2 linked regions of the Jilunia laotingensis genome follow. The protein of the gene in region 2 interacts with the protein of the main gene of each other region in a pairwise test. Links are inferred from orthologs where the notes say so. Each region holds a gene or a part of one and is shown on either strand. Other genes may lie near its edges.

Region 1 (11,517 bases), 790 kb from region 2 along the record:
CAGAAAGTTTTCGGTGATTTTATTCGTTGTGATCTCGGCATGTTCGGTTCCATACAGAAGAATCATAATCTTTTCGATCTTCAAAAAACATTCTATTCGGCTGCCACATTTAATCCCACTTTCCCGAATCATAAGAATTTGATAACCAATTCTTGGGATCAGATTACGAATGCCAGCCAGATTACTAATCCGTTGGCATGGATGGAGGTGAAAGATCAGGATGCAGCTTCTCATATCAGTACCCATGCGAAATTTACTTTCAATTTATTCGAAGGGCTTAAATTGGTCATGTTCGGTTCCTATACTTATAATATCGTGGAGAACTCCCAATATTTACCAACTGCTGTTTGGGCACATGGTCAGGCATATAAGGGCACGAAGAAGATGGAATCTCTGCTGGGAAACCTAATGTTGACTTATCACAGAAATTGGAAGAAACACTTTTTTGATGTGCTGACTCTTGCCGAACTTCAGAAGGAAACATATACCGGATATTATACTACGGTAACGAATTTCAGTACTGACAAATTTGGGTTTGATAATCTTCAAGCCGGTGCTTTGCGACCGTGGGAAGGTACAAATTCTTATTTTGAAGAACCACATCTTGTCTCTTTTATGGGACGTTTCAATTACACCTATGCCGATCGTTACATTCTTACTGTAAATGCCCGTGCGGATGCTTCTTCCAAATTCGGTAACAATCATAAATGGGGATTCTTTCCCTCCGTATCTGCTGCTTGGGCAGTAAATGAAGAAAAATTTATGAAACAAATTACCTGGATCGATAATCTGAAGTTCCGTGTGGGGTACGGACTGGCGGGCAACCAGAATGGAATAGATTCTTATACGACACTGGGGCTGGTTCGTCCCAATGGAGTGGTTCCGGTCGGAAATTCAGCTACTGTTACTCTGGGAGATATGCAAAATACGAACCCAAATTTAAAGTGGGAAGTTAAACATACGTTTAATGCCGGTGTAGACTTTGGAATGTTTGGAAACCGGTTATTACTTTCCGCCAATTATTATAATTCCCGGACAACGGATATGCTTTATCTTTATAATGTCAGCGTACCACCGTTTATATTCAATACTCTATTGGCAAATATCGGTTCAATGCGTAACAGCGGTACGGAAATAGCCGTTGGAGTTACGCCATTAAAAACACGGGATATGGAGTTGAATATCAATGTGAATATGACTTTCCAACGGAATAAATTATTATCATTAAGTGGTGATTATGATGGAGAAAGGATTTCCGCTCCCCAATATAAAAGTCTGGCAGGACTTGATGGAGCCGGATTCCACGGTGGATATAATCACATTGTTTATCAGATAGTCGGTCAACCTTTAGGAGTTTTCTATTTACCGCATTGTACCGGATTGATCTCTGACGGTGAAGGTGGTTATACTTATGCTATTGCAGATCTGAATGGGGGAGGAGTGAGCCTTGAAGATGGTGAAGACCGCGCTGTAGCGGGACAGGCAGTACCAAAAACATTGTTGGGTTCGAATATCAGTTTCCGGTATAAACGTTTGGATGTTTCTCTTCAAATTAATGGGGCTTTCGGACATAAGATTTATAATGGGACTTCGCTGACTTATATGAATATGAATATTTTTCCTGACTATAATGTGATGAAAGAAGCTCCGCAACGGAATATAAAAGATCAGACTGCCACTGACTACTGGCTTGAAAAGGGCGATTATATTAATTTCGATTACCTTACTATCGGGTGGAATGTGCCGGTGGAAAAATGGAGTAAATATATTCAGTCTTTACGTCTCGCTTTTACTATCAACAATTTGGCAACCATCAGCGGCTATTCCGGTTTATCGGCTATGATCAACAGTTCTACTGTGAATTCTACGTTGGGTGTCGATGATAAACGGGGATATCCTTTGGCACGTGTTTATACCCTCGGCCTTAGTATTAACTTCTAAAAATGAAATGACTATGAAACGTTCGGCAGCATATATAATAATGTGGATTGCTCTTTTTATAATCCAAACTTCCTGTGATGACTTTCTTCGGGAGGAGCCACGGGATAAGATCTATGAAGAAGAAGCATTCGATAATCTTTCCGATCTTTACCTTAATACGGTGGCCACATTGTACAATAATATCGGTGGGTGTAGTGACAGTCAGGGATTGCAAGGTACGGGACGAGGCATTTATGATCTCAATACATTTACTACTGATGAGGCGATAATGCCTACCCGCGGTGGAGATTGGTATGACGGTGGATTTTGGCAAGGGCTTTTTCTCCACCGATGGGGTGTCAACAATGATGCCATACAGGCTACGTGGGAATATTTATATAAAGTGATTTTGCTTAGTAACAAGTCACTTGAAAAAATAGAGCTTTATAAAAAGACTCATGGTGATTTTCCGGAATTGGATGCTTACCGTTCGGAGGTGCGTGCTTTCAGGGCGCTCTATTATTATCATCTTCTTGATCTTTTTGGCCGTGTGCCGTTGGTGCTTTCGTCTTCGATGCCCATGAAGGAGGTCGTACAACGGTCACGATCGGAATTATTCAAATTTGTGTTTCGTGAATTGCAAGAATCTGCCCCCCTCTTGAATACTTCTCATAGCAACCTGCCCGGTAGTTATTATGGTCGCATTACACGCCCGGTCGCCTATTTCTTGCTGGCAAAGCTGGTGTTGAATAGTGAAATTTATATGGATGATGATTGGACGGACATGGACTTTCCGGAAGGTAAAAATATTTATTTTACCGTTGGAGGTAAGTCATTGAACGCTTGGCAAACCGTTGAAGCTTATTGTGATTCCGTTACCCAAACCGGATACCGTTTGGAAGACGATTACACAACAAATTTTGCTGTATTCAATGAAGCTTCTATTGAAAATATATTCGTGATACCTATGAATAAGAATCTGTATACCAACCAGATGCAGTACCTGTTCCGTTCCCGTCATTACAACCATGCCAAGGCTTACGGATTGGGAGGAGAAAACGGTTCGAGTGCGACTCTTGAGGTACTTCAGACATTTGCTTACGGTACGGATGAGGTAGATCCGCGTTTTGATATGTGTTATTTCGCAGGAGTCGTTTACGATCTGAAAGGAAAAATTGTAAGAATGGATGATGGTACGGTATTGGAATATCTTCCCTGGGAAGTTGCTCTTGACGTGTCGAATACTCCCTATGAAAAGACGGCAGGTGCGCGTATGAAGAAATATGCCATTGATGAGACAGCCACCAAAGATGGTAAATTGATGGAAAATGATATTGTTCTCTATCGATATGCCGATGTTTTGCTGATGAAGTGTGAAGCAAAAGTGAGAAATGGTGAAGATGGTAATGCTGAATTACATCAAGTTCGTTCCCGTGTTCATGCCCCTTACCGGGAAGCTACCTTGGAAAACATTTTGGCGGAACGACAAATGGAACTTGCTTGGGAAGGATGGCGGAGACAAGACCTAATCCGGTTCGGACGTTTCACCCACGCTTATAATAGCCGTCCTCAACTTCCGGGTGAAGAGAATGGTTATACGACTGTTTTTCCTATCCCGGATAATATAATACGCATGAATCCGGCTTTAACTCAGAATCCTGGATATAAATGAAAAACAAAAGCCCGGTATGGCACCGGGCTTGCTTTAGTCAAAGAAACTTTTGAATTTCTTGAATATTTTATCTTTGATCGATGTGTTTGGCTTAAAATTGTCAGAACCATCCAACTTTTCAAGAATATTCTTCTCTTCTTTATTCAATGCTTCCGGAACGTATACACTGACATTTACTAATAAATCTCCGGTTCCGTATCCATTGACATTCGGCAGTCCTTTGCCTCGCAAGCGAAGGACTTTGCCCGGCTGAGTTCCTGAGTCAATCTTAACTTTAACTTTACCATCAATGGTAGGTATTTCTACCGCACCGCCCAAGGCAGCCGCAGGGAAGCTGAGGAGCAGATTGTATATCAAATCGTTTTCGTCACGGATCAGTTCGGGATGTGACTCTTCTTCCACAAGGATCAAAAGGTCACCGGGAACGCCATTGTGTTTTCCTGCATTACCTTTGCCACTCATGGAGAGTTGCATACCCTCGGCTACACCGGCCGGAATTTTTACCGTTACCACTTCTTCACCGTATACTATCCCGTCACCACCACATTCTTTGCATTTATTCTTTATGATTTTTCCCTCACCGTTACAGGTCGGACAGGTGGTACGTGTCTGCATCGTACCTAATATGGTTTGTTGGTTACGAATGACCGACCCGCTTCCTTTACAGGTAGGACAAGTTTCCGATCCACCGTCTCCTTCGGCACCCGTACCGTGACAATGTGTACACGATACATATTTCTTCAGTTTGAATTTCTTTTCTACGCCTGTGGAGATTTCCTTCAAGTTTAATTTCACTTTTACCCGGAGATCGGAACCCCGGTAACGTCTTTGTTGTTGGCCACCGCCTCCACCGAATCCGCTGAAACCGCCAAAACCACCTCCGAAACCACCGCCTCCGCGGCCACCGAAGATGTCACCGAACATGGAGAATATGTCATCCATGGACATACTTCCGCCAAATCCTCCGAACGGACCACCGTTTCCGGCTGCTCCTCCCATACCGGCATGGCCGAACTGATCATACCGGGCACGCTTGTCCGGGTTGCTCAGTACATCGTAAGCTTCGGCTGCTTCCTTAAATTTTTCTTCTGCCATTTTATCACCCGGATTCTTATCCGGGTGATATTGGATGGCTTTTTTTCGGTATGCTTTCTTTATTTCTTCTGCTGTTGCGGTCTTTGTCACCTCCAGCACTTCATAGTAGTCTCTCTTTTCCATATGTTTTTTTATTCTCCAACTACCACTTTGGCGTGGCGCAGTACTTTATCGTTCAGTGTGTAACCCGTCTGAACACAGTCCAGAATCTTTCCTTTTTGTTTTTCTGACGGAGCGGGGACTACTGCGATGGCTTCATGATAATCGGTGTCCAAAGCTTGATCTTTGGTTTCGATTATTTTCACGCCATTTTGGTTCAATACAGCAATGAATTTGTTGTAAATGAGTTCAACGCCTTCTTTCACTGCAGCCACGTCCGTAGCTTTCTCCATGGTCTGAAGCGCGCGTTCCAGATCATCAACAACGGGAAGGATACTGCTTAAACTCTTTTCACCCCCATTCAGGATCAGTTCGGCCTTTTCTTTCATCGTACGTTTACGATAGTTGTCAAATTCGGCCGACAAACGAAGATATTTATCCTTCTGATCTTCGATGGTTGCATTGGCTTCTTCCAATTGTTTTTCGAGTTCATTCTCTTCAGCAAGGGGCGCTGTTTCTTCAACAGGGTTTTCTTTCGATTCTTTTTCCTCTTTCAAGTTCTCTGTTGCTTTAGCTTTTACCTCTTTTTCTTTAGCTTTTTCTTTCGGATTCATATCTTTATATTTTTTGTTCTTAATAAATGGATTCAGTTTCATGTCAACAAGACGTTTCAATATGATTGCTTCCCTGCAAAAACTCTGCCAATCTGTCTTATATGCCAAAAAACGTTGCAAAGGTAATGTTTTTATGTCAGATTGACACAACGTGCATAGTATGTTATTCATTAAAAATGCGTATCTTTGCGCCCTGTTTATTTTTAAATCGTAAATATAGAAGATGATTACAGTTTCGAACGTTTCGGTACAGTTTGGCAAAAGAGTATTATTCAATGATGTAAATCTGAAATTTACAAGTGGAAATTGTTACGGTATCATTGGTGCCAACGGTGCGGGGAAGTCTACTTTCCTTCGAACCATCTACGGTGACCTTGATCCGACCACCGGAACCATTACTTTAGGACCTGGCGAACGTCTTTCAGTCTTGAGTCAGGATCACTTTAAATGGGATGCATTCACTGTGATGGATACAGTGATGATGGGGCATACGGTATTGTGGGATATTATGAAGCAGCGTGAGGAGTTGTATGCCAAGACTGACTTTACGGATGAAGACGGCTTGAAGGTTTCCGAACTGGAGGAAAAGTTTGCCGAGCTGGACGGATGGAATGCAGAAAGTGATGCAGCGGCTCTGTTGAGCGGACTGGGTATCAAAGAAGATAAACATTATACATTGATGGGTGAATTGAGTGGTAAGGAGAAAGTACGTGTGATGTTGGCACAAGCTCTCTACGGTAATCCGGACAATCTTTTGCTGGACGAACCTACCAATGACCTGGATATGGAAACGGTTGCTTGGCTGGAAGAATATCTTTCGAATTTTGAGCATACCGTACTGGTTGTCAGCCATGACCGTCACTTCCTCGATTCGGTATGTACACATACGGTCGATATAGATTATGGAAAGATAAATCTCTTTGCCGGTAATTATAGTTTCTGGTATGAATCAAGTCAGTTGGCTCTTCGCCAGCAGCAGAACCAGAAGGCTAAGGCTGAAGAAAAGAAGAAAGAACTGGAAGAGTTTATCCGCCGCTTCAGTGCCAATGTAGCTAAGAGCAAGCAAACCACCAGCCGTAAAAAGATGCTGGAAAAGCTGAACGTGGAAGAGATCAAGCCTTCTTCACGTAAATATCCGGGTATTATTTTTACTCCCGAACGTGAACCGGGTAATCAGATATTGGAAGTGTCCGGCCTGTCCAAGAAGACGGATGAGGGTGTGGTGCTGTTCAATGATGTGAATTTCAATGTGGAGAAAGGGGACAAAGTGGTATTCCTTTCACGAAATCCGCGTGCAATGACTGCCTTCTTTGAAATCATTAATGGTAATTTGAAACCGGATGCGGGACATTTCAATTGGGGAGTGACCATCACTACGGCTTATCTACCGTTAGATAATACTGAATTCTTTAATTCGGATCTGAACCTTGTCGATTGGCTGAGTCAGTTTGGTGAAGGTAACGAAGTATATATGAAAGGATTCTTGGGGCGTATGCTTTTCTCCGGTGAAGAGGTTTTGAAGAAGGTAAGTGTGCTTTCCGGAGGTGAAAAGATGCGTTGCATGATTGCCCGTATGCAGCTTCGTAATGCGAACTGTTTGATTCTGGATACACCGACCAATCACCTTGACTTGGAATCTATTCAGGCATTTAACAATAATCTGAAATCGTATAAAGGAAATATCCTGTTCTCGTCTCATGACCATGAATTTATACAGACCGTAGCAAATCGTGTGATTGAGTTGACACCGAATGGTATCATTGATAAAATGATGGAATATGATGAGTATATCACTTCCGATCATATTAAAGAATTGCGCGCCAGAATGTACAACGATTGATCCTTGCTTCTGAGCAGTCGGTGCAATTAGGAGAAAACTTCTTACATAAATATACCTTCCGACTGTAGAGCTTCGACCTCACCGATGAACACCTTGTTGGTCGGTGATGAACGGCCCCTTCATCACCGATGAAGGGGCCGTTCATCACCGAGGTAGAATATGGGTGTTTCTTGCTTTGATTATCAGTTGTTTAGCAATTACCGTTTGATGCCGTTACATGGATGCCTAGACTTGAAATATGTTGACACGCTCTGTGCTAAGTATTTTATATATCATCTACCAGGCATGTGATACTTTGCACTATAACCTAAATTCTCGTTAATTCCTCATTCTTTCTGCGAACCTTTCCCAAAGAGTATCTGTTTTTATCGCAAACAATAAAAACGGATAGTATGAATTTTATCTGGTATATTCTGATAGGTATAGTAGCCGGTTACGTAGCCGGCAAGATAATAAGAGGCGGTGGCTTTGGGCTGCTTGTGAATCTTGTATTGGGAATCATCGGTGGAGTGTTGGGCGGTTGGGTATTCTCTCTGTTCGGCCTTGCTGCCACGGGTATTATCGGAAGTTTGATTACTTCTGTAGTAGGAGCCGTTCTCTTTTTATGGATTGCTTCCTTGTTCAGCCGACCTTGATGGAGGCAGTAGGAGAGTCGTATTTGTTTTATTAACCAATATATAAATTATTTGATTATGGGATGTGGAAATGCTAAATTCTTAGTAGGACTCGGAATCGGTTCTGCTATCGGTGCGCTGGCTTATCATTTTTCGCGCACAGCGAGAGCCAAGAAACTAAAATGTGATGTATTTAATGCTCTTCACGAAATTGAAGTAGATGCTGAAGCTGCTATGGAAGATGCCAAAACAAAAGCCGTTAAGGTTGGTACGAAAGTGGCAGGGAAAGTAGCTGAAAAGGCTAATGACGTGAAAGAGAAACTGAGTGAGGTAGGCCAATAAGCCTACCTTTTTATATATATCTTCTCCCCGGACAATGCTTTGTTCGGGGATTTTTTTGTTATATTTGGCAATTTACAATCGACCGGGAGCAACTATTTACGTATCATATAATAAACAAGGAAGTTATAGACAATGATAAATCAGGAGAAAATACAGGAACTGGTTGGCAAATGCCAAAAGGACGACATGGAGGCATTCGCATTGCTGGTCTCCGAATTCCAACCGATGATATACAGGGTGGCTTTCCGCTTGCTTTGCGATGAAGATGAAGCAAAGGATATGGTACAGGAAACCTTTGTTAAAATATGGTTAGGATTGAATTCCTATAATGGTGGGAGCCGTTTTTCTACCTGGATTTACAAAATAGCTTGCAATACATGCTATGATCGTTTACGGTCTATTCGTCACGCTCCTTTGGACAATGAAACTGATTATGTCGGCTCCATGGATATTCCATCTGCAGAAAATATAGAAATATCTTTTTCGAACAGGCAACTAAAAGAGTTGATCATGCAATATACCAATGATTTGTCGGCTCAACAAAGACTGGTTTTTATGTTGAGGGACGTGGAAGAACTGGACATGGCAGAAGTGCAGGTTATCACCGGACTATCGCCTGAAAAAATAAAGAATACACTCTATCTTGCGCGTAAGAATATACGTAATACAATGAATAAAATAGATCCCGACTTATGAAACATGAAGATAAAGATTACGAAAAGTGGCTGTCTGCAGTCAAGAGTAGACAACCTGTATTGGAAAATCCGAATGAATTGACAGATTTGATTCTGAAAAGGGTTTCCCGGATTAGAAGTGCAAAGAAACAGAGAAAAATTTTGGTTGGCACATGGATGTCAGGCGTGGCGGCAACCTTATTGTTGTGTCTGTTTATCAATGAAACGGTTATTGCTCCATCCTCTTATCAGGTAAAAGAAGAAAAGCAATGTGAATACTGGCAGAATAATTCATACTCTTCTTTGCCTGAAAACTGGGAAGAGATGAAAGCAATGGAAAAAGGGGCATTTTTGTCTTCCTATTATGCACAACTCCGGCAAATAAAGCAGGAGCGAATATCGGATATATTGAAGAAAAACCGCTAAAAAAGAATTTATTATGAAAGCAAAGATTTTTATGGCAGTCATTCTGGTGCTTGGGATGACTTCATGCAGCACTTATTATAAAATGAGTTCCCGGATTGAAGCTGATGGGAGTATGCATAGAGAAGTATATGCTTTGGGGGATTCTGCCTTCCGGGCAGGTGACAAGTCTCAGAATCCGTTTCTATTCCAATTGAATGACAAATGGCGGCTGGTGAATATGGACTCTACCCGTAAATATAATTTTTGGGGCGATGAAGAACCGTTGAATGTGATAGCCTCTCAGAGATTTCCCGAAGTGAACGGTGAATATTTTTCTACATTGCCGGGAAAGGAGTACATGAAACCGTTGGTAGTACCTCATGAAAAGTTGGATAAGAAATTCAGATGGTTTTATACCTATTATGAATATACGGCAACTTATCATGAACTTCCCGACAAAGGTCCGGTGCCGTTGAGTAAATTTCTGACACCGGAGGAACAACAGATTTGGTTTCGTGGAGATGAGGCCGCCTATGCCGGTCTGAATGGAATGGAACTTGACAACAAGCTGGATGATATAGGATCGAAGTTCTGGCAATGGTATAACTGTACCCAGTTTGAAATAAGCTTTCGCATTATCAGCCAATTGGTAGAAAATCAAGGGGATACAACTTATTTGCACTGTATGGAAAAACAGAAAGAATCCGTATCTAAAAAAGTGCTTTCTGCTAATGAGAATTTTGATGGCAGTCCGGAGGCCATTTGCAGTATGTTTGATGAGGCGTGTCGTACAAAGTACTTCTTAGGATTGTATGCTTCGAACAAAGATGCTATGGACAAAAAGTTTGAAAAAGACAGTGAGGTCTCAGCACTCTTTTACTATGCCATCAAGTTTGAACTGACAATGCCCGGAAAATTGATCGCTACCAATGCGGATTCTCAAAGCGATGATGGCATTGCATGGAGAGTGGATGCTTTTCGTCTTGTTACAGGTGATTATTTGCTTACGGCTGAATCAAAAATGATTAATTATTGGGCATTTGGCGTTACATTGCTGCTTATACTTGCTTGCTTCGGTATCTGCTTGAAAAGGTACAGGCGTAAATAAGGCTGGGCTAACTGTAAACCGGTTATGATTTTATTTAAGGAACTAAAAACACAAAATCCCGACGAAATCACTTCGGCGGGATTCTATTTTACTTAAAAATGTGGCTACGTAATAAAATTATGACTAATTAATTAAATTCTGATACTGCAAAGATAGGGCATTTGACCCGTGGTCACAATCCCTTAAACGAGGTATATTACGTAGTCTTTTTAATTATATATAGTTACTTGCTTTCTTTTTCCCACAGATTATTCTCCGGATTATAACGCTTTATGATTCGTGCGGGGCTTCCGGCACAGACCGTATAAGGAGGAACCGGACGGATAACTACGCTTCCGGCAGCCACCACGCTATGCCTACCAAGTGTAACTCCCGGCAGGATGACAGCATTTGCACCTACCCATACATCATCTTCGATGATCACTTGCCGGGTACTTACCCCCTGTTGATCTATCCGTTTATCTACACCTTCGAAGTTGTGGTTGAGTCCGGTTACCGTCACATTTTGTGCCAGGTTCACATGATTGCCGATACTTACCGGTCCGATGATCGTATTTCCTAACCCGATCCGGGTATAATCCCCGATATTCAGATCACCTACCGCATTGTTCAGGCACGAAAAATCTTCAACCACTGAATATTTACCCAACGAAAACTTACGAAAGGGGGGAAGGTCTTTTCGTACACTGCGATATATAACCGATCCTTTACCTCGTTTTAGGTAAGTGAAATAGAATAAACGAATCCACCAATTGGGACGTGTCTTTACCGGATGCATGATGAAGCGGTGCAAGCATTGTTTCAGTTTGGGATTTTGTTTGACGCTCTCTTTAAGGCTATGGATACTCATAGGTATTTGCTGAGTTTGGATTTTCTTGTATTCTTTTCAACCAGATAGTCGGGAATTGCCATGCATATGGTAATTATCAACCAAAATAGCAGAATCCACCATTTTAGGCAGAATCTCCATTCATAGCAGGTGATGAATAAACACCAGACGGTGATTATCACGAGTAATGTTTGCCAAGAAGGGAGAATTTGTCTGAAAAGTTTGGCACCATATCCCCAATTGCCTGCCAATAAGGTGGAAGGAAACTTGGAAAAAACTTTTCCTAGGGCCATACGTCGGGGCTG
Region 2 (11,541 bases):
TGTGCCTCCACCGGCTCCCGATTTTATTCCTCAGGGAGGGAATCCTTTTGGAGGAAGCAGTGAAGGGCCGTTGCCTTTTTAATAGAAAATAGATTATACGATTCGTAACAAGTGATATTGATGAAAATGACCGGTGCTAATTCCTATGCGGATTCGTGTCGGCTTTTTCTATTTGGTTAATTTTCTACCTATTAATTCCCCGCCAACCAAAAAATCTTATTAACTTTGCGAGTCTTTTTTGAGAAACAATAAAAACTTAATGATATGAATATCTCTTATAATTGGCTGAAAGAGTATGTTAACTTCGATCTGACACCTGATGAAGTGGCTGCTGCGCTTACTTCCATCGGACTGGAAACGGGAGGCGTGGAAGAAGTTCAAACCATTAAAGGTGGTCTGGAAGGTCTGGTGATCGGTGAAGTTCTGACTTGTGTGGAACATCCTAATTCAGACCATTTGCACATCACAACTGTAAATTTGGGAAATGGCGAACCTACTCAAATCGTTTGTGGCGCACCGAATGTTGCTGCCGGACAAAAAGTAGTTGTTGCCACATTGGGCACGAAACTTTACGATGGGGATGAATGTTTTACGATTAAAAAGTCGAAGATTCGCGGTGTTGAATCTATAGGAATGATTTGTGCGGAAGATGAAATCGGTATCGGAACTTCTCATGATGGAATCATCGTATTGCCGGAAAATGCCATCCCGGGCACTTTAGCCAAAGATTATTATAACGTAAAGAGTGATTATGTCCTTGAGGTGGATATTACTCCGAACCGTGCAGATGCATGCTCACATTACGGAGTAGCTCGTGATTTATACGCATATCTTATCCAAAATGGTTACCAGGCAACATTAAATCGTCCGTCAGTAGATCGTTTTACGGTAGAAAACCATGATCTTGACATCAGTGTAACGGTAGAAAATAGTGAAGCATGTCCGCGTTATGCCGGTGTGACGGTAAAAGGGGTTACAGTAAAGGAAAGTCCCGAATGGTTGCAGAATAAACTTCGTATTATTGGTTTGCGTCCTATTAATAATGTGGTAGATATCACTAATTATATAGTACATGCTTTTGGTCAACCGTTGCATTGTTTTGATGCTGATAAAATCAAAGGAGGCGAGGTTGTTGTGAAAACGATGTCGGAGGGTAGCCCGTTTGTCACTTTGGACGGTGTAGAACGCAAATTGAATGAACGTGACTTAATGATTTGCAACAAAGAAGAAGCGATGTGTATCGCAGGTGTATTTGGCGGATTAGATTCAGGTTCTACGGAAACTACTACGAATGTATTTATAGAAAGTGCTTATTTCCATCCGACATGGGTACGTAAGACAGCTCGTCGTCATGGCCTCAATACAGATGCTTCTTTCCGTTTCGAGAGAGGCATAGATCCTAATGCAACCATCTATTGTCTGAAATTGGCAGCCATGATGGTTAAAGAATTGGCAGGCGGAACCATTTCGAGTGAAATAAAGGATATTTGTGTGGCACCTGCTCAGGATTTTGTTGTTGAACTGTCTTATGAAAAGGTGCATTCATTGGTTGGAAAAGTGATTCCGGTCGAGACGATTAAAAGCATCGTAACCAGTCTGGAAATGAAAATTCTGAATGAAACAACCGAAGGACTCACTCTTGCGATCCCTCCGTACCGTGTAGATGTACAGCGCGATTGTGATGTGATTGAAGATATCTTACGTATTTACGGATATAATAATGTAGAAATTCCGACTACTTTGAAATCAAGCTTGACAACGAAAGGGGAGTCTGATAAATCTAATAAATTGCAGAATTTGATTGCCGAACAATTGGTAGGCTGTGGTTTTAATGAAATTTTGAACAACTCATTGACTCGTGCGGCGTATTATGACGGATTGGAATCGTATCCCTCCAATCATTTGGTAATGCTGATGAATCCATTAAGTGCAGATTTGAATTGTATGCGCCAAACCTTGTTGTTTGGCGGTCTTGGAAGTATTGCACATAACACAAATCGGAAGAATGCCGATTTGAAATTCTTCGAATTCGGTAATTGCTATTATTTCGATGCGGATAAGAAGAATCCGGAAAAGGTACTTGCCGCATATTCGGAAGATTATCATCTCGGATTATGGGTTACCGGCAAGAAAGTTTCTAATTCATGGGCACATCCTGATGAAAATAGTTCAGTGTATGAATTGAAGGCGTATGTTGAAAACATAATGAAACGCCTTGGGCTGGATTTGCATAATCTGGTAACAGGCAATCTTTCTGATGATATTTTTGCAACAGCACTTTATATGAATACGAAAGGTGGAAAACGTCTGGCTACATTTGGAGTGGTATCCAAGAAGTTATTAAAGGCATTTGATATCGATAATGAAGTGTATTATGCCGATCTGAACTGGAAAGAATTAATGAAAGCGATCCGTTCGGTGAAAATAAGCTACAAGGAAATATCTAAATTCCCTGCCGTAAAACGTGACTTGGCTCTACTGCTTGATAAGAATATCCAGTTTGCCGAAATTGAAAAGATAGCTTATGAGACAGAGAAAAAGCTGCTGAAAGAAGTCGAGCTTTTCGATGTGTACGAAGGCAAGAACCTTGAAGCAGGTAAGAAATCTTATGCAGTCAGCTTTTTGTTGCAAGATGAAACGCAGACATTGAATGATAAGATGATTGATAAGATCATGTCGAAATTAGTGAAGAACCTGGAAGATAAGCTGGGTGCAAAACTGAGATAGCATCTTAAGACATACTTGAAAATTAAAATTTAACAATAAAACTATAAACCAATGGGAAGAGCATTCGAATATAGAAAAGCTACCAAGCTGAAAAGATGGGGTAACATGGCTCGTACATTTACGAGAATAGGTAAGCAAATTGCTATTGCTGTGAAAGCAGGAGGACCGGACCCTGAGAATAATCCGCACTTGCGTGCTGTGGTTGCCACTGCAAAACGCGAGAACATGCCCAAGGATAACGTAGAACGCGCTATCAAGAATGCAATGGGCAAAGACCAGAAAGACTATAAAGAGATGAATTATGAAGGATACGGACCTTTTGGAATTGCTGTATTCGTAGAAACCGCAACGGACAACACGACCCGTACGGTGGCTAATGTACGTAGCATATTCAATAAATTCGGGGGCTCGTTAGGTACATCCGGCAGTCTTGATTTCATGTTCTCTTGGAAGTCAATGTTTACCATCACCAAGAAAGAGGGGTTGGAGATGGATGATCTGATTCTTGAATTAATAGATTATGGAGTAGAGGATGAGTATGATGAGGATGAAGATGAAGTAACGATCTATGGTGATCCTAAATCATTCGCCCAAATTCAGAAATATCTGGAAGATAATGGCTTTGAAGTGAAAGGTGCCGAATTTACTCGTATTCCAAATGACGAGAAAGATGTGACGGAAGAACAACGCACTACCATCGATAAAATGGTGGAACGTTTGGAAGAGGACGAGGATGTTCAGAATGTTTATACAAACATGAAGCCGGCCCAAGACGAAGAATAATGAAAAATATCTATAAAACTCATGGCACGTGTAGCTCATGTATCGAAATCGATGTAGAGGATGGTATTCTGAAAGAGGTAGCTTACTGGGGTGGATGCAATGGTAATTTGCAAGGAATTTCTCGGTTGGTAACGGGGATGAAAGTGGAAGAGGTAATTGCAAAACTGGAAGGTATTCAGTGTGGTACTCGCTCGACTTCTTGTCCAGATCAGCTTTGCCGGGCATTACACGACATGGGGTATTAAGATTCGATCTTATAAACAATAACGGAGACATTTTTAAAAGTGTCTCTGTTATTGTTTATAAGAATTTTATTATTGATACATATCAGGAGTTACTTTTACACTAAAGAGCTTTTGTTGAGTTTTCTCTGAGAAATAAATGTAAAGCATAGTCACTTTTGCTTCTCTATATATTTTTAATTCATTGGTCGATTTAATAATACCAGGAAGTTTTTCTTCCATTTGCTTCTGAGTAGCTTCTACTGCACTTGGATCATCCGCAGCACCGCTAAGTGTATAATAATAAGTAAAGGTATTGTCTTTGCTTGTATAAGTCGTACTGTCCATTCTTGTTACATCATCTATCTTCATAGGACACTGTTTGTTGACTTCTTGAGAAGCAATCTCAAATACCTTTTGTTTCGCTTGCTGGCAAGAGGTAAGAATGATCAATGCCAGACATATCGCAGAAAGGATTTTCTTCATAATTGTTTTAATTTAGTGATAATATACAAAGATAATGGTTAACTGTGAACCTAACAAGTGAAATGATTGTTTTTATTTAATGATCAATTATCAATTATCAATGCCAAGAAATGTATATAAACTTGTTTTTATATGACATTTAGTCGTATTTTTGTACAAACATTATAGAAGAACAAAACTTTATTATGCGGAATATTTTTAAAGATTTGAAGCGTAAAGATCATAAACGCTATCTGGGTGGATTGGACGTATTCAAATATATCGGTCCGGGATTACTTGTCACTGTAGGATTTATCGATCCTGGCAATTGGGCATCGAACTTTGCAGCAGGCTCTGAATTTGGTTATTCATTATTATGGGTGGTAACATTGTCGACTATCATGTTGATAATACTTCAACATAATGTGGCGCATTTGGGCATTGTTACCGGTTTGTGTTTATCTGAGGCAGCTACACAGTATACTCCGAAATGGGTATCACGGCCTATTCTTGCAACAGCAGTCGTAGCTTCTATATCCACTTCTTTAGCGGAGATTCTGGGTGGTGCGATCGCTTTAGAAATGTTGTTCGATATACCCATAATATGGGGAGCAGTATTAACTACTGTTTTTGTTTCTATTATGCTGTTTACCAATTCTTATAAAAAAATAGAACGTTCGATCATTGCTTTTGTTTCTGTTATCGGGTTGTCATTTATATATGAACTGTTTTTGGTTGACATTGATTGGCCGATGGCGGTTGAGGGGTGGGTGACTCCGACTTTTCCAAAAGGAAGCATGCTGATTATCATGAGTGTACTCGGTGCGGTAGTCATGCCTCACAATCTGTTTCTTCATTCGGAGGTGATACAGAGTCATGAATATAACAAACAAGATGACTCGTCTATTCGTAAAGTATTGAAATACGAGCTGTTTGATACTCTTTTTTCAATGATAATAGGTTGGGCTATTAACAGTGCTATGATACTTTTGGCAGCAGCTACTTTTTTTAAGAGTGGTATACAAGTAGAAGAATTGCAACAGGCAAAATCACTATTGGAACCTTTGTTGGGAAATAATGCTGCCATTGTTTTTGCCTTGGCGTTGCTTATGGCAGGAATCTCTTCCACCATAACGAGTGGCATGGCTGCAGGATCTATTTTCGCGGGGATTTTTGGAGAATCTTATCATATTAAAGATAGCCATTCTCAAATGGGAGTCATTCTTTCATTGGGGATTGCGTTGTTATTAATTTTTTTTATTGGTGATCCATTCAAGGGGCTATTGATCTCACAAATGATTTTGAGCATTCAGTTGCCATTTACGGTATTTCTGCAAGTGGGGTTAACTTCATCAAAGAAAGTGATGGGCAATTACGTGAACAGTCGCTGGAGTACGTTCGTGCTTTATACAATTGCAATTGTAGTTTCTGCTCTGAATATAATGTTATTGTTTTCATAAATAAACAGGTATGGGGGAAAGTTTGAATTTTGTTCGTTATGGAGAAGGTACTTCACACGAGCATTTCATAAGTATTGAAAGAATGTCAAATGAGGAGTGCGGTGTTGGCGGACGTAATTTATCGATAAGTTATAATTTTGAAAGTACATCTTTCATGGACGTTTTAGTAGCTTCTACTACTAAGGGTGTTTGTTATATGGCTTTCGCTGACGAACGTGAGAAAGCTTTGGAAGAGTTGGCAAGTCTTTTCCCGATGGCAGCTTTTGAACGCCGTTCTGATAAGTTGCAAGAGCATGCGGTAGCTATTTTGAATACGGGGTGTGAGGATATTAAGAATGTGAAATTATATGTTAAGGCTTCAGATTTCCAGTTGAAGGTATGGAATACACTTCTGAAAATACCATTGGGAGCATTAACGACTTATGGTGATATAGCTCGGTACCTTCATAGTCCGAAAGCGTCCCGTGCCGTAGGTACTGCTGTTGGAGACAACCCGGTGGCGTTTCTGATTCCTTGTCATCGTGTTGTTCGTTCCGATGGTACCTTGGGTGGCTATCATTGGGGACTGACTCGTAAAACTGCAATAATAGACTGGGAAGCGAAGAAATGTAAATGATTAGTATTTGCTTTTTATATACTACTATGGAGTTTATGAAGATTGCCCGTATTAAAGATATTGATTTGAAAACATATAAAAGAATTTTATGAGGATAATAACTTATAACGTAAATGGTCTGCGTGCAGCTGTAGCTAAGGGCTTACCCGAGTGGCTGTCGCAGGAGTTACCCGATGTTTTATGTTTGCAGGAAACGAAGTTGCAACCGGAACAGTATCCGGCAGAACCGTTTGAAGCGTTAGGATATAAGGCTTATTTATATTCAGCCCAGAAAAAGGGATATAGCGGAGTAGCCATACTGACCCGGTGTGAACCTGACTATGTGGAATATGGTATGGGGATTGATGAATATGACAATGAAGGGCGTTTTATCCGTGCCGATTATGGTGATTTGTCGATAGTAAGCGTCTATCATCCGTCCGGAACCAGCGGAGACGAACGTCAGGCTTTTAAAATGGTTTGGTTGGAGGCTTTTCAGAAGTATGTTACCGAATTGCAGAAATCACGCAGAAAGCTCATACTTTGCGGAGATTATAACATTTGCCATGAAGCGATAGATATTCACGATCCTATACGAAATGCGACAAATAGTGGTTTTTTGCCGGAAGAACGGGAATGGATGACTCGTTTTCTATCTACCGGATTTATTGATTCTTTTCGGGCATTATATCCTGAAAAGCAAGAATACACCTGGTGGAGTTATCGTTTCAATTCGCGGGCAAAAAATAAAGGATGGCGTATTGACTACTGTATGGTCAGTGAACCTATGCGTCCGTTGCTTAAAAATGCCTGTATTTTGAATCAGGCAGTACACTCCGATCATTGTCCGATGATGTTGGAAGTGGCTGATTGAATACTTAGATTATAGTAATACTTAATTTACGGTGATCCCCACCATTTCGGAATTCACATAAATAGATTCCTTGCCAAGTCCCCAAGTTAAGTCTGTGATTCTTGATGGGGATTGTGATTGAACTGCCTATAAGTGATGCTTTGATGTGGGCACTCATATCATCGGGACCTTCCAAAGTATGGATGAAATAATTTGCTCCGTCCGGAACAACCTTGTTAAAGTAAGTCTGAAAATCTTGCCGGACATCCGGATCGGCATTTTCATTTATTGTGATAGCTGCTGAAGTGTGTTTAATAAAAATTACGAGTAAGCCGCTTTCTGGTAGTTCTGATAAATGTGAAACGATATCTTCGGTGATCAGGTGGAAACCACGTGGATAGTGTGCTAATTGTATATCGAATGTCATCGCCATAATTTTCTGTTTTTAAAATTCTTCCGCAAAGATACTTTTTTCTAATTTTGCATAAATCAATTATAGAAATAAAAATGGAAGATAGAATTCAACGTGCTATAGAGCTTTTTAAAAGTGGGTATAATTGTTCGCAATCTGTGGTAGCTGCTTTTGCCGATATGTATGGATTTACACAAGAACAGGCATTGCGGATGGCGGCCTCTTTTGGAGGAGGTATCGGACGTATGAGGGAAACTTGTGGTGCTGCTTGTGGCATGTTTTTATTAGCAGGGTTGGAAACCGGAGCAACAGACGGTGCTGATAAAGTAGGCAAGGCTGCTAATTATGCTTTGGTACAAGAATTGGCAGAAGAGTTCAAAAGAAGGAACGGCTCTATAAATTGTGGTGAATTATTAGGGCTGAACAAAAAGACTCAGCTTTCGTCTATTCCTGAAGAAAGAACTAAACATTACTATGCTAAACGTCCCTGTGCAAAGATGGTAGAGGAAGCCGCCAGAATATGGTCTGAGTACCTGGAAAAGCACTCTAAAGAGGAATGAAAAAGCCGTTTTTCTTACATTTACTGTAAAAAAAGAACTAATAAACTGTTATATAACATAAATATAACTATCTTTGCGGCTGAAATAAAATCTGAAAGTTGTTATTGACTGCGGAATTTTATATCATGTCTAACTAAATTTTCAAAAGTAATGTTGAAAGAAAAAGCAGGTGAAATTGCAGGTAAAATCTGGGTTGCACTGAATGGAACAGAAGGACTGACAGCTAAGCAAATTAAAAAAGCAACTAAACTGGTTGATAAAGACCTGTTCTTGGGACTTGGCTGGTTATTGAGAGAAGACAAGATCTCCACTCAGGAAGTTGAAGGTGAGCTTTTCATTAAATTGAACTAACAGTACGGTTCACTTACCAATAAAAAAATGCGTTGATACATTATAAAATGTAATCAACGCATTTTTTTATAATATCTTATGGAAATTGGATGTATGATGTGATGGATATTTATCAGTCTTCGTTTTATAATCTGATTACTCAACTGAAATTGATCAATTTCTGATGTTCCCCTTCAGCAACTTATAGTCATAAACAACATGAAAGTATTGGATTATTTTCATTATCTTTGCGGCCATAAAAAGAGGTCTTATTTCACTAGTATACTATTATTTGTTTTGCTATAGTTTTACTGAATAATGGCTATCTTATGTAATTATCTTGTTTATAAATAGATAACTGTTGAAAATGAAGAATATACGTAATTTTTGTATTATTGCCCATATTGATCATGGTAAGTCGACATTAGCAGACCGTTTGCTGGAATTCACCAATACTATCCAAGTTACCGAAGGACAAATGCTTGATAATATGGATTTGGAAAAGGAGAGGGGGATTACCATTAAGAGTCATGCTATACAAATGGAATTTGCTCATAAAGGTGAAAAGTATATTCTGAATCTGATCGATACTCCGGGACATGTGGACTTTTCATATGAAGTATCCCGGTCAATAGCTGCCTGTGAAGGCGCGTTGCTCATTGTAGATGCTTCACAAGGTGTTCAAGCACAAACTATTTCCAATCTTTATATGGCTATTGAACATGATTTGGAGATCATTCCGGTGATCAACAAATGTGATATGGCAAGTGCCATGCCCGAAGAGGTGGAAGATGAAATCGTTGAGCTTCTAGGTTGCAAGCGTGAGGAGATTATTCGTGCTTCCGGCAAAACTGGTATGGGGGTTGAAGAAATCCTGACCGCGGTTATCGAACGTATTCCTCATCCGAAAGGAGATGAGGAAGCACCGTTGCAGGCTTTAATTTTCGACTCCGTATTCAATTCTTTCCGTGGCATTATCGCATATTTTAAGATAGTGAACGGAGTGATTCGTACCGGTGATAAAGTCAAATTTTTCAATACAGGAAAGGAATATGACGCGGATGAAATCGGTGTGCTGAAAATGGATATGGTACCTCGTAAAGAACTTCGTACGGGTGATGTGGGATATATTATTTCCGGAATTAAAACCTCTAAAGAGGTGAAAGTAGGTGATACCATTACACATATAGCTCGTCCATGTGACAAAGCGATTGCTGGTTTTGAAGAAGTAAAACCTATGGTGTTTGCCGGTGTTTACCCCATTGAGGCTGAAGAATTTGAAGATTTGCGGGCATCTCTTGAAAAATTGCAGTTGAATGATGCGTCATTAACATTCCAACCGGAGTCTTCTTTAGCTTTAGGATTTGGTTTCCGTTGTGGATTCCTTGGGTTGTTACACATGGAGATCGTTCAGGAACGTTTGGATCGTGAGTTTGATATGAATGTAATCACTACCGTTCCGAATGTCTCTTATAATATTTATGATAAACAGGGACATGTTACAGAGGTTCATAATCCTGGAGGTATGCCCGATCCTACATTGATTGATCATATTGAAGAGCCATATATAAAATCTTCCATAATCACAACTACCGATTATATCGGTCCTATTATGACTTTGTGTTTGGGTAAACGTGGTGAATTGATCAAACAGGAATATATTTCGGGCAACCGGGTGGAATTATATTATAATATGCCTTTGGGAGAAATAGTAATTGACTTTTATGATAAGTTGAAAAGTATTTCTAAAGGATATGCTTCTTTTGATTATCATCCTAATGGTTTTAGACCTTCTAAACTGGTGAAACTTGATATTCTTTTGAATGGTGAATCTGTGGATGCACTTTCTACTCTGACACACATTGATAATGCTTATGATATGGGACGTCGTATGTGTGAGAAGTTGAAGGAACTGATTCCGCGCCAGCAATTCGAGATTGCTATACAAGCAGCTATCGGTGCCAAAATTATTGCACGTGAAACTATAAAAGCTGTTCGTAAAGACGTGACTGCAAAATGTTATGGTGGCGATATCAGCCGTAAGCGTAAATTGTTGGAGAAGCAAAAGAAAGGAAAGAAAAGAATGAAACAGATTGGCAATGTAGAAGTACCGCAAAAAGCATTCCTTGCTGTTCTGAAGTTAGATTAGGAATTTTACAATAAAAAACAACAGGTGTATTCTGAACAAATAGCTTTATTATAGGTTTTTAAAATACACCAGGTAGTTGTCGTCTGTCTGCAGAGCTTTCCTGGCAATTACCAAAATAAAATGAATTGAATATATACAATGAGAAAAGTTCTGTCTTTTTCGGTCTTCTTGATGATGGGCCTCTTACTATCCCAATTCCTGCCTGCAATGGCAGGGGAGGATTACGGTACAGTCAAAACTATTGCTAATATTTTGCTGTATGTCTGTTTGAGTTTTATCATGATTAATGTAGGTCGAGAGTTTGAAATCGATAAATCTCGATGGAAAAGTTATGCTGAAGATTACTTTATTGCCATGGCAACCGCTGCCATGCCTTGGTTCCTGATTGCATTATATTATGTATTTGTATTACTTCCCCCCGAGTTTTGGAACAGTTGGGAAGCATGGAAAGAGAACTTGTTGCTTAGCCGGTTCGCAGCACCTACTTCAGCAGGAATTTTGTTTACCATGCTGGCGGTCATTGGATTGAAAACCAGTTGGATTTATAAGAAAATCCAAGTGTTGGCGATATTCGATGATTTGGATACTATCCTGTTAATGATTCCTCTTCAAATCATGATGATTGGGCTGCGTTGGCAGTTGATAATTGTTGTTTTAGTTGTATTCTTACTTTTGGCTCTCGGTTGGAAACAGTTGGGTAAGTACAATTGGCGACAAGACTGGAAGGCAATCCTTTTTTATTCCGTGATTGTTTTTGTAGTTACTCAATCAGTTTATATGATTAGTAAAAGCATGTATGGAGAGGAGGGGAGCATCCATATTGAAGTATTGCTTCCGGCATTCGTGTTGGGTATGATTATGAAACATAAAGAGATTGATACTCCGCTTGAACATAAAGTGTCTACCGGAATATCTTTTCTGTTTATGTTTTTGGTAGGTATGAGTATGCCTCACTTCCTTGGGGTTGATTTTGCAGGAACACAGGA

Evidence for each region.
Region 1: the proteins of H8744_RS13460 (region 2) and H8744_RS16965 interact in binary tests that used the Escherichia coli proteins (3 or more experiments, as listed by UniProt). The link is inferred for Jilunia laotingensis from one-to-one orthologs.

The regions. Positions count from the first base shown.
Region 1 is NZ_JACRTF010000001.1:4,304,231-4,315,747, reverse strand. What follows is about bases 3,610-6,487. They hold H8744_RS16965 (nucleotide exchange factor GrpE), read right to left. Parts: upstream 5,401-6,487; coding sequence 4,819-5,400; downstream 3,610-4,818. Other genes in these bases: H8744_RS16960 (ABC-F family ATP-binding cassette domain-containing protein), read left to right, coding at 5,624-6,487; dnaJ (molecular chaperone DnaJ), read right to left, coding at 3,626-4,810. Outside these bases: H8744_RS16980 (SusC/RagA family TonB-linked outer membrane protein), read left to right, coding at 1-1,941; H8744_RS16975 (RagB/SusD family nutrient uptake outer membrane protein), read left to right, coding at 1,955-3,592; more of H8744_RS16960, read left to right, coding at 6,488-7,240; H8744_RS16955 (GlsB/YeaQ/YmgE family stress response membrane protein), read left to right, coding at 7,633-7,875; H8744_RS16950 (hypothetical protein), read left to right, coding at 7,933-8,196; H8744_RS16945 (RNA polymerase sigma factor), read left to right, coding at 8,329-8,892; H8744_RS16940 (hypothetical protein), read left to right, coding at 8,889-9,296; H8744_RS16935 (hypothetical protein), read left to right, coding at 9,310-10,383; H8744_RS18960 (acyltransferase), read right to left, coding at 10,607-11,233; H8744_RS16920 (hypothetical protein), read right to left, coding at 11,230-11,517. UniProt on the Escherichia coli protein: Participates actively in the response to hyperosmotic and heat shock by preventing the aggregation of stress-denatured proteins, in association with DnaK and GrpE. It is the nucleotide exchange factor for DnaK and may function as a thermosensor.
Region 2 is NZ_JACRTF010000001.1:3,513,127-3,524,667, forward strand. Bases 3,628-6,529 are described here. They hold H8744_RS13460 (Nramp family divalent metal transporter), read left to right. Parts: upstream 3,628-4,402; coding sequence 4,403-5,656; downstream 5,657-6,529. Other genes in these bases: H8744_RS13450 (TIGR03905 family TSCPD domain-containing protein), read left to right, coding at 3,628-3,755; H8744_RS13455 (DUF8479 domain-containing protein), read right to left, coding at 3,825-4,217; H8744_RS13465 (methylated-DNA--[protein]-cysteine S-methyltransferase), read left to right, coding at 5,667-6,272; H8744_RS13470 (exodeoxyribonuclease III), read left to right, coding at 6,361-6,529. Outside these bases: dnaB (replicative DNA helicase), read left to right, coding at 1-82; pheT (phenylalanine--tRNA ligase subunit beta), read left to right, coding at 265-2,727; H8744_RS13445 (YebC/PmpR family DNA-binding transcriptional regulator), read left to right, coding at 2,779-3,510; more of H8744_RS13450, read left to right, coding at 3,510-3,627; more of H8744_RS13470, read left to right, coding at 6,530-7,125; H8744_RS13475 (secondary thiamine-phosphate synthase enzyme YjbQ), read right to left, coding at 7,130-7,537; H8744_RS13480 (C-GCAxxG-C-C family protein), read left to right, coding at 7,612-8,076; H8744_RS13485 (winged helix-turn-helix domain-containing protein), read left to right, coding at 8,227-8,427; lepA (translation elongation factor 4), read left to right, coding at 8,774-10,555; H8744_RS13495 (cation:proton antiporter), read left to right, coding at 10,694-11,541. UniProt on the Escherichia coli protein: H(+)-stimulated, divalent metal cation uptake system. Involved in manganese and iron uptake. Can also transport cadmium, cobalt, zinc and to a lesser extent nickel and copper. Involved in response to reactive oxygen.